2 regions of the Bradyrhizobium sp. PMVTL-01 genome follow, and region 1 is predicted to be linked to the other one. Evidence: predicted binding sites of a transcription regulator. Region 1 holds the regulator's gene; the other holds the start of a gene.
What was found. The regulator PhoB, encoded in region 1, activates phosphate uptake and scavenging genes when phosphate is short. The targets are predictions, from matches to a motif close to TGTCATNNANCTGTCAT.
Positions count from the first base shown of each region.

Region 2: a site for PhoB is predicted at 3,990-4,006, ahead of ugpB (sn-glycerol-3-phosphate ABC transporter substrate-binding protein UgpB). Genes of this name have one in related genera too.

Region 1 is NZ_CP193982.1:8,206,771-8,213,825, reverse strand. Features, by position in the region: gene pstS (phosphate ABC transporter substrate-binding protein PstS) at 1-797, shown strand, start outside; gene pstC (phosphate ABC transporter permease subunit PstC) at 937-1,926, shown strand; gene pstA (phosphate ABC transporter permease PstA) at 1,928-2,773, shown strand; gene pstB (phosphate ABC transporter ATP-binding protein PstB) at 2,770-3,588, shown strand; gene phoU (phosphate signaling complex protein PhoU) at 3,600-4,316, shown strand; gene phoB (phosphate regulon transcriptional regulator PhoB) at 4,339-5,046, shown strand; gene ACRQ5Q_RS39570 (GcrA family cell cycle regulator) at 5,154-5,666, opposite strand; gene ACRQ5Q_RS39565 (aspartate aminotransferase family protein) at 6,120-7,055, shown strand, end outside.
Region 2 is NZ_CP193982.1:94,689-101,743, forward strand. Features, by position in the region: gene aroA (3-phosphoshikimate 1-carboxyvinyltransferase) at 1-231, opposite strand, end outside; gene ACRQ5Q_RS00410 (TIGR02300 family protein) at 390-797, shown strand; tRNA gene ACRQ5Q_RS00415 (tRNA-Ala) at 894-969, shown strand; partial or broken gene ACRQ5Q_RS00420 (GIY-YIG nuclease family protein) at 1,071-1,235, shown strand; gene ACRQ5Q_RS00425 (MarR family winged helix-turn-helix transcriptional regulator) at 1,253-1,711, opposite strand; gene ACRQ5Q_RS00430 (organic hydroperoxide resistance protein) at 1,867-2,292, shown strand; gene ACRQ5Q_RS00435 (CaiB/BaiF CoA transferase family protein) at 2,472-3,674, shown strand; gene ugpB (sn-glycerol-3-phosphate ABC transporter substrate-binding protein UgpB) at 4,061-5,380, shown strand; gene ugpA (sn-glycerol-3-phosphate ABC transporter permease UgpA) at 5,429-6,310, shown strand; gene ugpE (sn-glycerol-3-phosphate ABC transporter permease UgpE) at 6,310-7,055, shown strand, end outside.

The sequences.
Region 1 (7,055 bases):
TCGGCGCCAGCGACGCGCCGCTCAAGGCCGAGCAGCTCGAGAAGGACGGCCTCGTCCAGTGGCCGATGGTGATGGGCGCCATCGTCCCCGTCGTCAACATCGAGGGTGTGAAGCCGGGCGAGATCGTGTTCGACGGCGAGACCCTGGCCGGAATCTATCTCGGCAAGATCACCAAGTGGGACGACGCCGCGATCAAGAAGCTCAATCCGAACGTGAAGCTGCCGTCGGACGCCATCACCGTGGTTCGCCGCTCGGACGGCTCAGGCACCACCTTCAACTTCACCAACTATCTCTCCAAGGCCAGCGCGGACTGGAAGAGCAAGGTCGGCGAGGGCACCGCGGTCGAGTGGCCGGTCGGCGTCGGCGCCAAGGGCAATGAAGGCGTGTCGGGCAACATCAGCCAGACCAAGAACTCGATCGGCTACGTCGAGTACGCCTATGCCAAGCAGAACAAGCTGACCTACACCGGTCTCGTCAACAAGGCCGGCAAGCCGGTGCAGCCGACCGTCGAGGCGTTCCAGGCGGCCGCCTCCAATGCCGACTGGGCCAAGGCGCCCGGCTACTACGTCATCCTGACCGACCAGCCCGGCGACAAGTCCTGGCCGATCACCGCGGCGACCTTCATCCTCATGCACAAGGAAGCCACCGACAAGGCGGCCTCGCAGGAAGCCATCAAGTTCTTCCGCTGGGCCTTCAAGAACGGCGGCAAGATGGCTGAGGAACTCGACTACATCCCGATGCCCGACAGCGTCGTTCAGCTGATCGAGAAGACCTGGGCTGCCGAGATCAAGAGCTAAGGCGCTCCTGTCCCGGCATGGTGCCGGGATGATCTCCAAGATCTCCGCTCCGGATCGGCCTTGCGCCGCCTCCGGAGCGCGCCACCGACAAACAACAAGCGTATATGAATAACGGCTACAGGGGATCGGCGTGGCTGAGATGGCTGTCGAGAGCGACGTAATTGATGCTGCCGGACCGTATGATCGCGCCAAGGCCTTGAGCGCGTTCAAGCTCGGTGACGTCACCTTCTACTGGATCACGCGGCTGTCCGCGATCTCGGTGCTACTCATTCTCGGCGGCATCATCGTCTCGCTCATCGTCGGCGCCTTCCCGGCGATGAAGGAGTACGGCATCTCCTTCCTGTGGACGCAGCGTTGGGCGCCGTCGGCCGATCCGCCCGTGCTGGGCGCGCTCGGGCCGATGTACGGCACGTTGGTCACCTCCTTCATCGCGATGCTGATCGCCATTCCGGTTGGTCTCGGCATTGCCATTTTCCTCACCGAGCTGTGCCCGCAATGGCTGCGCCGCCCGATCGGCATGGCTGTCGAGCTGCTCGCCGGCATTCCCTCGATCATCTATGGCATGTGGGGCTTCTTCGTGCTCGGCCCGTTCCTGGCCAACACGTTCCAGCCCTTCATGATCAGGATCTTTGACGGCGTCCCTGTGCTGGGTGCGATCTTCGCGGGGCCGCCGTCCTATCTCAGCCTGTTCAACGCCGCGCTGATCCTCGCCATCATGGTGCTGCCCTTTATCACCTCGATCTCGGTCGACGTGTTCAAGACCGTGCCGCCGGTGCTAAAGGAGGCCGCCTACGGCGTCGGCTGCACCACCTGGGAAGTCGTCCGCAGCGTGGTGATCCCCTACACCCGCGTCGGCATCATCGGCGGCGTCATGCTGGCGCTGGGCCGCGCGCTCGGCGAGACCATGGCGGTGACCTTCATCATCGGCAACTCGTTCCGGATCTCCTCGTCGATCTTCGCGCCCGGCACGACGATCTCGGCGGCGATCGCGTCCGAATTCGCCGAGAGCGACGGCCTGCACCAGTCCGGCCTGATACTGCTCGGCCTGCTCCTGTTCGTGCTGACGTTCTTCGTGCTCGCGGCCGCTCGGCTGATGCTGCTGCGTCTGGAAAAGAAGGCGGGGAAGTGAAATGAACCCGATCTACGCCCGCCGCCGCCGCAAGGACATCGTGATCCGCGGGCTCTGCATTGCCGCCGCCGCCTTCGGCGTCACCTGGCTTGCGCTGATCCTGATCACGCTGCTCTACAACGGTATTGCCGGTCTGAACCTGCAGATCTTCGTCGCGGACACACCGCCTCCGGGCTCGACCGAAGGCGGCCTGCGCAACGCCATCGTCGGCTCGATCATCATGACCGTGCTCGGCGTCGGCATCGGCGCGCCGCTGGGCCTGTTCGCCGGCACCTATCTCGCCGAGTACGGCCGCAACGACAAGCTGACCTCGGTGATCCGCTTCATCAACGACATCCTGCTCTCGGCGCCCTCGATCATCATCGGCCTGTTCATCTACGGTGCGGTGGTGGTGCCGATGCGCGGCTTCTCGGCGATTGCGGGCGCGCTCGCGCTCGCCGTGATCGTCATCCCGGTGGTGGTGCGCACGACCGAGGACATGCTGCTCCTGGTGCCGAACGCGCTGCGCGAGGCGGCAAGTGCGCTCGGCCTGCCGCGCTCGCTGGTGATCAAGCGCATCGCCTATCGTGCGGCCCGCTCGGGTCTCATCACCGGCGTGCTGCTCGCCACCGCCCGCGTCGCCGGCGAGACCGCGCCGCTGCTCTTCACCGCGCTGTCGAACCAGTTCTTCAGCCTCAGCCTGAACAAGACGATGGCGAACCTGCCGGTCACCATCAACAACTTCGTGCAGAGCCCCTACGCCTACTGGAAGCAGCTCGCCTGGAGCGGCGCGCTGCTGATCACGCTCACCGTGCTTGCCCTGAACATTGGCGCGCGCATCCTCGGCGCCGAGAGGACTGCAAAATGACCGATCTTTCCGTATCCGTGAGTTCCAACGCGCATCTGGCCTCGCAGCCGATGCCGGAAGCGCCCGCCAAGGTGACGGTGCGCAACCTCAACTTCTATTACGGCGACCACCACGCGCTGAAGAACATCAATTTGACGCTCGGCACCAACCGCGTCACGGCGTTCATCGGCCCGTCGGGCTGCGGCAAGTCGACCCTGCTGCGCATCTTCAACCGGATGTACGACCTCTATCCAGGCCAGCGCGCCACCGGTCAGCTGATGCTCGACCAGACCAACATCCTCGATCCCAAGCTGGACCTGAACCTGCTGCGCGCCCGGGTGGGCATGGTGTTCCAGAAGCCGACGCCGTTCCCGATGACGATCTACGAGAACATCGCCTTCGGCATCCGCCTCTATGAGAAGATCTCGAAGTCCGAGATGGACGACCGGGTCGAGAAGGCGCTGCGCGGCGGCGCGCTGTGGAACGAGGTCAAGGACAAGCTCAACGCCTCGGGCCTGTCGCTCTCCGGCGGCCAGCAGCAGCGCCTCTGCATCGCCCGCACCGTCGCGGTCCGCCCTGAAGTGATTTTGTTCGACGAGCCCTGCTCGGCGCTCGACCCGATCTCGACCGCCAAGGTCGAGGAGCTGATCCAGGAATTGTCCGAGAACTACACGATCGCGATCGTTACCCACAACATGCAGCAGGCGGCGCGCGTCTCCGACAAGACCGCCTTCATGTATCTCGGCGAGCTGATCGAGTTCGACGACACCAGCAAGATCTTCACGTCGCCGAGCGATCGGCGCACGCAGGATTACATCACCGGCCGGTTCGGCTGAGGAGACGGGACATGGGTTCTGAACATACCGCAAAGGCCTTCGACACCGACCTCCAGGAGCTCACTCGGCTCGTCGCCGAGATGGGCGGTATCGCCGAGCGCATGATCGTCGATTCCGTCGACGCGCTGATCCGCCGCGACGTCGCGCTCGGCCAGCGCGTCGTCACCACCGATGCCGAGCTCGACGCGCTGCAGAAGAAGATCGAGGAGCGCGCCGTGCTCACGATCGCCCGCCGCCAGCCGATGGCGGTGGACCTGCGCGAGATCGTCGGCGCCATGCGCGTTGCGACCGACCTCGAGCGCATCGGCGACCTCGCCAAGAACATGGGCAAGCGCGTCGCCGCGCTCGATGCCGACTTCCATCCGCTCAAACTGTTCCGCGGCCTGGAGCACATGACCGACCTCGTGCAGCAGCAGGTCAAGTCGGTGCTGGACGCCTATGCCGCGCACGATCTGCCGGCGGCGATGGCGGTGTGGAAGGGCGACGAGGAAGTCGACGCCATCTGCACCTCGCTGTTCCGCGAACTCCTCACCTACATGATGGAGGATCCGCGCAACATCTCGTTCTGCATCCATCTGATGTTCTGTGCCAAGAACATCGAGCGGATCGGCGACCACGCCACCAACATCGCCGAGACCGTGTTCTACATGATCGAGGGTCAGGCCATCACCGACAAGCGGCCGAAGGGCGACATGACGACCTTCGCCACGACGGTCCCGAATACCTGAAGACTCAAGGAGCGACGAGCCGATGGGCGCACGCATCATGGTGGTTGAGGACGAGGAAGCTCTCACCGAGCTTCTCCGCTACAACCTCGAAGGCGACGGCTATGACGTCGAGACGGTGATGCGCGGCGACGATGCCGACACCCGCCTCAAGGAGCACATCCCCGACCTGATCGTGCTCGACTGGATGCTGCCGGGGCTCTCCGGCATCGAGCTGTGCCGGAGGCTGCGCACCCGTCCCGAGACCAAGCAGCTACCGATCATCATGCTCACCGCGCGTGGCGAGGAGAGCGAGCGGGTGCGGGGGCTTGCGACCGGCGCCGACGACTACATCGTCAAGCCGTTCTCGGTGCCCGAGCTGCTGGCGCGGGTGAAGGGCCTGTTGCGGCGCGCCAGCCCCGAGCGGCTCGCCACCGTGCTCGCCTATGGCGACATCGAGCTCGACCGCGAGAAGCGCCGCGTCGCGCGCTCGGGCCGGCCGATCGATCTCGGTCCGACCGAGTATCGCCTGCTCGAGTTCTTCCTCGAGCATCCCGGTCGCGTGTTCTCGCGCGAGCAGCTGCTCGACAGTGTCTGGGGCCGCGACATCTACATCGACGAGCGCACCGTCGACGTCCATATCGGCCGCCTGCGCAAGCTGCTCAATCTCGGCCGCGAGCAGGACCCGATCCGCACCGTCCGCGGCGCCGGCTACGCGCTCGACGATCGCTTTGCGAAGGCCGAGCAGACCTGAGAGCGGCTTCGAGCAAGCCAAACAAAAAGCGCGCCACGTGGCGCGCTTGTTTATGTCTCGGTTGTCGTCCCGGCCTCACGTCGGGACGAGGTAGTTTAAAGCCGTGCTCAGCGCGTGCCGGGCTTTGCCGGCGCGCGACGGCGGTCGGCCGCGGGCTGATACGCGACGCGCGAATGCTGGGCGCAGTAGGGCAGGCCGGAGAGCGCCTTGCCGCCGCAGAAGAAGAAATCCGGGCTCGAGGGATCGCCGACCGGCCAGTGGCAGGTCGCCTCGTTCAACTCGAGCAGCGACAGCCGCTGGCTCATCGGCACCACGTTGTCGTAGGTCACAGGCTCTGCCTCGACCTCGACCTCGAAGGCCTGCGCCAGCGCGGTGTTGCCGCGCGCAATCGGGCGGCTGACCCGCATCATGTGCTGAGCCGGGCGCGCCTTGCGCGGCCGGGGAGCTGCCGATGAGGGGCTCTTGGCGCGGCCCGACAGGCCGAGCCTGTGCACCTTGCCGATCACGGCATTACGGGTCACGTTGCCGAGCTCGGCTGCGATCTGGCTGGCCGACAATCCGGCCTCCCAGAGCTTTTTCAGCTGCTCGACGCGATCGTCGGACCAGGTCAAAACCGTCATTGCACCCTTTCCCTCGCCGTGCGGCTGCCGTCCTGGCGCCTCGCGGCGAATGCCTAAGCCTCGAAAAACCCGTGCCGCCAGAATCCCTTAAGGCTCGCCGGGCGTAACCAGAACGCCCGAACGTTTACGCCGGTACATGAGGACTTAGAGGATCAGAACTGCTGCACGAGATGTCGTATCTGACAAGCCAAACGCTACAATATGGCGTGACTCACGCGCAAGAGTCAGCCGACTCGCTTCCACATGTTCCGTGGCAAAAACCCCGCAAATCCGGCACCGCAAGACTACGGATTCAGCGTTTCCCGGGGCTTTCAGGCGGCATTGACACCCGTTCTACCCGGCATAAGATAGTGCCACGTGCCGCCCTTAAAAGGCGGCACGTTTCGTTTTCCGGGCCGGTTGATGGTGCGCTGCGTGAGCGCTTCAGGCCGTCCGCAACATCAAGTGATCGTCATGACTGACAGCGCCGCGCCGCATTTGCTCCCCGTTTTCGCCAGGGCCAACCTCGGTTTCGAGCGCGGCGAAGGCTGCTGGCTGATCGCGACCAATGGCGAGCGCTATCTCGATTTCACCTCGGGCGTCGCCGTCAACGCGCTCGGCCATGCCCATCCCGCGCTGGTCAAGGCGTTGCAGGAGCAGGCGACCAAGCTCTGGCACATGTCGAACCTGTTCCAGAGCCCGGACGGCGAGAAACTCGCGGCGCGTCTGTGCCAGGAAAGCTTCGCGGACTTCGTGTTCTTCTGCAATTCCGGCGCCGAAGCGCTGGAAGGCGTGATCAAGCTGGTCCGCCATCATCACTTCTCCAAGGGCCATGCGGAGCGCTACCGCATCATCACCTTCGAGGGCGCCTTCCACGGCCGCACGCTGGCGACGCTCGCTGCGACGGGATCTGCAAAATATCTTGAAGGGTTCGGCCCGCCGATGGACGGCTTCGACCAGGTCCCGCATGGTGACATCGAAGCCGTCAAGAAGGCGATCGGTCCGCAGACCGCCGGCATCCTGCTCGAGCCGATCCAGGGTGAGGGCGGCGTGCGATCGTCGACGCCCGCCTTCCTCAAGGCGCTGCGTCAGCTCTGCGACGAGAAGGGCCTGCTGCTCGCCTTCGACGAGGTGCAGACCGGCATGGGTCGCACCGGAGATCTGTTCGCGCATCGGCGCACCGGCGTCACACCTGACGTGATGTCGCTCGCCAAGGCGCTCGGCGGCGGCTTCCCGATCGGCGCGGTGCTGGCCACCGCGGAGGCGGCAGCCGGCATGGGGCCCGGCTCGCACGGCTCCACGTTCGGCGGGAATCCGCTGGCGATCGCGGCTGCCAATGCCGTGCTCGACATCATGCTCAAGCCCGGCTTCTTCGACCACGTGCAGAAGATGTCGCTGCTGCTCAAGCAG
Region 2 (7,055 bases), 390 kb from region 1:
CGCAAAATCACCGGTCCGCTCGACCCTGGCGCCCAGCGCCTGCATCGACTTGGCGGTGTTGAGGACGTCCTCGCCTTCCAGCAGGCCCGAAATCCGGGTCTCGCCGACCGCGAGCGCGCCCAGGATGAGGGCGCGGTGCGAGATCGACTTGTCCCCGGGCACCCGTACTTTCCCGGTCAGGGGGCCGCTGGCGCGAGACTGCAGCGGTCTCGGTTGATCGGAATGGGTCACGATTGTGTCCTTGGATAGGCCCTATGGGCTGGCGCGCAGGTACCACATGGTCCGCGCCCCGTCACGGGCATGTCTTTCTCCCGTAATGCGCTATTGACAGCGGGCCGCCAACTAGCCAAGTGAAGCACCGCTTTTCAGACATTCCCAGGATTCCTGCCGTGGCCAAGTCCGAACTCGGAACCAAACGTATTTGCCCGACCACGGGCAAGAAATTCTATGACCTCAACAAGAATCCGGTGATCTCGCCCTATACCGGCGAGGTGGTGCCGATCGCCCCGATCGCTCCCGCGCGTGCGCCCCGCGGCGCTGAAGCCCGCAGCATGGCCCAGGACACCGCGCCGGAGCCGGCGGAGGCCGAAGAGTTGGTCTCCCTCGAGGAGGCCGATGCCGAGGAGAACACCGGCAAGGTCAAGGCCGTCGTGCCCGAATCGGAGGACGATATCGAGGTCGACGAGACCCTCGACGACGATGATGACGATGATTCGACCTTCATTGCCGACGAAGAAGAGGGCGATGAGGACGTGACCGACATCATTGGTGATGTCGGAGGTGACGAAGAGACTTGAGATCAGTCCTGATCTGTGAAAAAGGGTGCACCGCGCGAGTCACCAGGCTCGCCGGTTTGTGGGGGATCCTCCGGGATCGTCCCATTTAAGGACTAAGGGGCCATAGCTCAGCTGGGAGAGCGCTTGCATGGCATGCAAGAGGTCGGCGGTTCGATCCCGCCTGGCTCCACCAGCCTTCGCTCGCTTCGCGAGCTACGGCTGGGCAAGTCCAGGGAAGTCCCTTGTAGCGAAGTGAGCGAAGGCTGCCCCGCCATAGCCCGAAGGGCGACGGCGGCCCGCCTGGCGAAGCATAGTGCTGGCGAAGTACCTCACACGTCGAAATATGGGCCTTGACGAATTCGGACCTATTTTGCTTTCGATGACGCCGCAGGCGCTGTTGCATTCGAGCGATATCTGAAATCTGGTTCGGGGCGAGCATTCGCAAAGAAACATTTTTGATCGCGCGTGACCGACCCCTACTCCCCGATCACCGCATTCAGCCGATCCCGCAACGCGACGATCTCGTCCTTCATCGCGACCAGTTCCGACACCGAGCAGTCCGACGCCGCCAGGATCGACTGCGGCACGGTGCGCGCTTTCTCCTTCAGCGCATGGCCCTGCGTCGTCAATGCGATCAGGACCTGGCGTTCGTCCTTGCGCGAGCGGGTGCGCTTGACGAGATGGGCGGCCTCGAGCCGCTTGAGCAGCGGGGTCAATGTGCCCGAATCCAGGAACAGCTTTTCGCCGATCTCCTTGATCGGCACGTCGTCGCGCTCCCACAGCACCAGCATCACCAGATATTGCGGATAGGTCAGGCCGAGCCGGTCGAGCAGCGGCTTGTAGACGCGGTTGAAGGCGTGCGCGGCGGAATAGACTGCGAAGCAGATCTGGTTGTCGAGCCGCTGCGGGTCGAGGGTCGATAGTTTCCGGGCCATGGAGAATCTCACGCGTTTCTCCCATTCTGGGGCCGGCCGGCGAGACATTCAATTGCGAACAATTAAATGTGAGGCATGCCGATTTAGATTGCGCGCAATCTAATTGCCGGCGATAAAGATCGCGCCCCGACCCTGAAACACCCAAGGAGACGAAAATGTCCGTGAACGTGCTCTACAAGACCAGCGCCAAGGCCACCGGCGGCCGCGACGGCCATGCTGCGACCCTCGACGGCGCGCTCGACGTCAAGCTCGCCACCCCGAAGGAGCTCGGTGGCGGTGGCGGCGCCGGCAACAATCCCGAGCAGCTGTTCGCGGCCGGCTATGCCGCCTGCTTCATCGGCGCGATGAAGTTCGTATCCTCGCAGGGCGGCCCCAAGGTTCCCGCTGATGCATCCGTCACCTCGACCGTCGGCATCGGCCCGCGCTCCGAGGGCGGCTTCGGCCTCGATATCGACCTCGCCGTCTCGCTGCCGGGCCTTGCCCGCGCGGAGGCCGAAGCGCTGGTCGCCAAGGCGCACCAGGTGTGCCCGTACTCCAATGCCACGCGCGGCAATGTCGACGTTCGCCTGACGGTCGTCTGATCGGATCGGCGGAGTTGGCTGGCCCGGGACCCCCCTTGGGCCGGCCGCTTCCGCTTGATTTGCCACCTCGCGGGATGGCCGCGCGGGGGCGCATACGGCCCCACGCGCGGGCCCATTGCTGGCGCAAACAAACCTCGCTAGGCCTGTGATCCAATGATCGACACAGGGGAAGCGAAGGCATGACCGAAGCAGCAACGGGCGCAATGAGTGGACTGCGCGTCATCGATCTCACGCGCGTGCTCGGCGGTCCCTACTGCACCCAGATCCTCGCCGACCACGGCGCCGACGTCATCAAGGTCGAGCCGCCGGCAGGTGACGAGGTGCGCGAATGGGGCCCTCCCTTCCACGAGGAGGACGCGGCCTATTTCGTCGGCATCAACCGCAACAAGCGCTCGATCGGCCTCGACCTCGCTTCCGAAGGCGGCCGCGTCGTGCTGCTGAAGATGCTGGAGACGGCCGACGTCCTGATCGAGAATTTCAAGCCGGGCACGCTGGAGAAATGGGGCATCGGCAACGATGTGCTCAGCGAGAAATTCCCGCGCCTCGTGCATTGCCGGATCTGCGGCTTCGGCGCCGACGGGCCGCGCGGCGGCAATCCCGGCTATGATGCCATCATCCAGGCCATGACCGGCATGATCGCGGCGACCGGCTCGCCGGAGAGCGGGCCGATGCGGATCGGCGTGCCCTTGGTCGACATCACCACCGGCCTCTATGCGGCGATCGGCATCCTGATGGCACTTTCCGAGCGGCAGCGTTCGGGCAAGGGCCAGTTTCTGGAGACGACGCTATACGAGACCGGCCTTGCCATCATGCATCCGCACACCGCCAACTATTTCATGCATGGCAAGCCGCCCTCGCTCACCGGCAACGAGCATCCGAACCTCGTGCCCTACGCGATCTTCCCGACCAAGACCGACAACATCTTCATCGGGGTCGGCAATGACGGCACCTTCCGCAAGCTCGCCAAGGAGATCGGCAAGCCCGAGCTCGGCACCGATCCGCGCTTTGCCCGCAACAAGGACCGCATCGCCAATCGCGAGGCGCTTCGCGCCGAGCTCGCCGCGGTGTTCAGCCGGCACGAGGCCGAGCCGCTGTGCAATCGCCTGCTCGCGGCGGGCCTGCCCGCAGGTCCCGTGCAGAAGATCGACCAGGCGTTGACGAACCCGCACACGATCTACCGTGGCGATATTATCGAGAAGGACTGGTACAAGGGCGTGGCCTCCCCGATCCGCCTCGATCGCAGCAAGCCGAGCCTGCGCCGCGTGCCGCCGAAGTTCAGCCAGCACGCAGCCGAGGTGCTGGGCGAGTTCGGCTACTCCAAATCCGAGATCGACGCGATGGTCGCAAAGGGCACCGTCTGCGGCCCCGAGCGCAAGCGCTGAGCCAAGACACAGATCGAGCGACAGCGCAGGTGCGCTCCCTTCCCGCTTGCGGGAGAGGGTCGGGGAGAGGGGGTCGCCGCAGCGGGACAATCCCTAGAGGAGAAAGCCTCACCCGCGCCTTCGGCGCGACCTCTCCCGCAAGCGGGAGAGGTTAAGGAAGTCCGGAGCCGATCGTTTGCCTCGCATCATCCAATGCCGCACTGCGGCGCGCGCACGCATGTGCGGCGCGAACGGCTGCGGCTGGCAGCGCCGCATTCGCCTATTTGACGGCTTCCCTTTTCCCGCGCTTGCCGCTTTCGTTTCGGCCGCTTACACAGTCATGTGAACGTCATATGGCGCTGCTAGCGCAAGCGCTTCTTGAGTGACGGGCAAGGGAGGTTTTCTTGATGGCTCTTCGACATTTTGGCGCGGCTGCTGCTGTTGCACTCACGGTTGGTCTCGGCGCCTCGCCGGCCCTGGCCGTGACCGAAATCCAGTGGTGGCATGCGATGACCGGCGCCAACAACGACGTTATCGTCAAGCTCGCCAACGACTTCAACGCGTCGCAGACCGACTACAAGGTGGTCCCGACCTACAAGGGCAGCTACCCCGACACGATGAACGCCGGCATCGCCGCGTTCCGCGCCGGCAACGCCCCGCACATCATGCAGGTGTTCGAAGTCGGCACCGCAACCATGATGGCCGCGACCGGCGCCGTGAAGCCGGTCTACAAGCTGATGGCCGAGACCGGCGAGAAGTTCGATCCGAAGGCCTACCTGCCCGCGATCACCGGCTACTACTCGACCTCGAAGGGCGAGATGCTCTCGTTCCCCTTCAACTCATCGTCCACCGTCACGTGGATCAATCTCGATGCGCTCAAGAAGGCCGGCATCGCCGAGCCGCCGAAGACCTGGCCGGAAGTCTTCGACGACGCGAAGAAGCTCAAGGCCGCCGGCTACACCACCTGCGGCTTCTCCGGCTCGTGGGTCACGTGGGTCAATCTCGAGCAGCTCTCGGCCTGGCACAACGTGCCGCTCGCCAGCAAGGCCAACGGCCTCGACGGCTTCGACACCGTGCTTCAGTTCAACGGTCCACTCCAGGTCAAGCATCTCGAAAACCTGGTCGAGCTCCAGAAGGACAAGACCTACGATTATGCCGGCCGCACCAACACCGGCGAGGGTCGCTTCACTTCCGGCGAGTGTCCGATCTATTTGAGCTCCTCGTCGTTGTTCGCAAACATCAAGGCGCAGGCCAAGTTCGCCTTCACCGCCGTCCCGATGCCCTACTATCCCGACGTGCAGGGCGCGCCGCAGAACTCGATCATCGGCGGCGCTTCGCTCTGGATCATGGGCGGCAAGCCGGCCGATGAATACAAGGGCGTGGCAAAGTTCCTGACGTTCCTGTCGGACACCGACCGCCAGGTCTGGATCCACAAGGCCTCCGGTTATCTGCCGATCACGAAGGCCGCCTACGACAAGGCCAAGGCCGAAGGCTTCTACAAGGATCAGCCTTATCTCGAAACGCCGCTGCTCGAATTGACCAACAAGGAGCCGACCGACAATTCGCGGGGCTTGCGCCTCGGCAACATGGTGCAGCTCCGCGACGTCTGGTCGGAGGAGATCGAGCAGGCACTCGCCGGCAAGAAGACTGCCAAGCAGGCGCTGGACGCCGCGGTCGAACGCGGCAACACGATGCTGCGGCAGTTCGAAAAGACCGCCGCGAAGTAAGGCGACTGGCGGCAGGCCGAACACCCGGCCTGCCGCTTCCGGGGCATCATGCAAAAGCAAGCCATTTTCCAATCGAAGCTATTACCCTACGCGCTGGTTGCGCCGCAGCTCGCGATCGTCCTGATTTTCTTCTATTGGCCGGCCCTGCAGGCGGCGGTTCAATCGTTCCTGCTCCAGGACGCCTTCGGCCTCTCGACCAGCTTCGTCTGGTTCGACAATTACATCGAGCTGTTGAGGGAGCCCGCTTATTTCGAGGCGGTCGTCCGCACCTTCTTCTTCTCGTTCGCCATCGCGATCTCGTCGCTGTCGTTTGCACTGCTGCTCGCCGTGATGGCCGACAAGCCGCTGCGCGGCTCGATGCTCTACCGCACGCTGCTGATCTGGCCCTATGCGGTAGCACCGCCCGTGGTCGGCGTGCTCTGGATCTTCATGCTGCATCCCTCGCTCGGCGTGATCTCGCGCTACCTGCGCGCCGCCGGTGTCGACTGGAATCCGCTGCTGGACGGCAATCAGGCCGCGGGTCTCATCATCCTCGCCGCCGCGTGGAAGCAGATCTCGTATAACTTCCTGTTCTTCCTCGCCGGCCTGCAGGCGATCCCGAAAAGCGTGTTCGAGGCCGCCGCGATCGACGGCGCGCGGCCGATGCGCAGGTTCTGGACCGTGACCTTCCCGCTGCTGTCGCCGACCATCTTCTTCCTGCTGGTCGTCAACATCGTCTACGCCTTCTTCGACACGTTCGGCATCATCGACACCATGACCCGCGGCGGTCCCGGCACCTCGACGGTGACGCTGGTCTACAAGGTCTACTCGGACGGCCTGCTCGGCGGCAATCTCGGTAGCTCCGCGGCGCAATCGGTGATCCTGATGATCATGGTCATCGTGCTCACCGGCATCCAGTTCCGCTTCGTCGAACGCAAGGTGACGTACTGATGGTCGAGGACGAGGGCATCAGGCGCTACGTCGCCCATTTCATCCTCTGGATCGGAATCGCGATCGTCGCATTCCCGGTCTACATCGCGATCGTCGCCTCGACCCAGGACAACGCCCTGATCGCGAACGGCCAGATGTCGCTGCTGCCGGGCGGCCACTTCTTCGAGGTCTACTACCAGACCATCTTCGTCGGCACGAGCGGCGCGACCCGCGAGCCCGTCGGCAACATGATGCTGAACTCGCTGGTGATGGCGCTGGCGATCGCGATCGGCAAGATCGCGATCTCGATCATCTCGGCCTACGCGATCGTGTATTTCCGCTTTCCTTTCCGGATGTCGATCTTCTGGATCATCTTCATCACGTTGATGCTGCCGGTCGAGGTCCGCATCTACCCGACCTACAAGATCGTCGCCGACCTGCACATGCTCGACAGCTATGCGGGCCTGGCGCTGCCGCTGATCGCCTCGGCCACGGCGACGCTGCTGTTCCGCCAGTTCTTCATGACCGTGCCTGACGAGCTGCTCGAGGCCTCGCGCATCGACGGCGCCGGCCCCTTGCGCTTCTTCTGGGATACGCTGCTGCCGCTGTCGCGCACCAACATGGCGGCGCTATTCGTGATCCTGTTCATCCTCGGCTGGAATCAATATCTCTGGCCGCTGCTCATCACCACCCGCGACGACATGCAGACCATCCAGGTCGGCATCCGCAAGATGATCACCACCACCGACGCGCTGACCGAATGGCC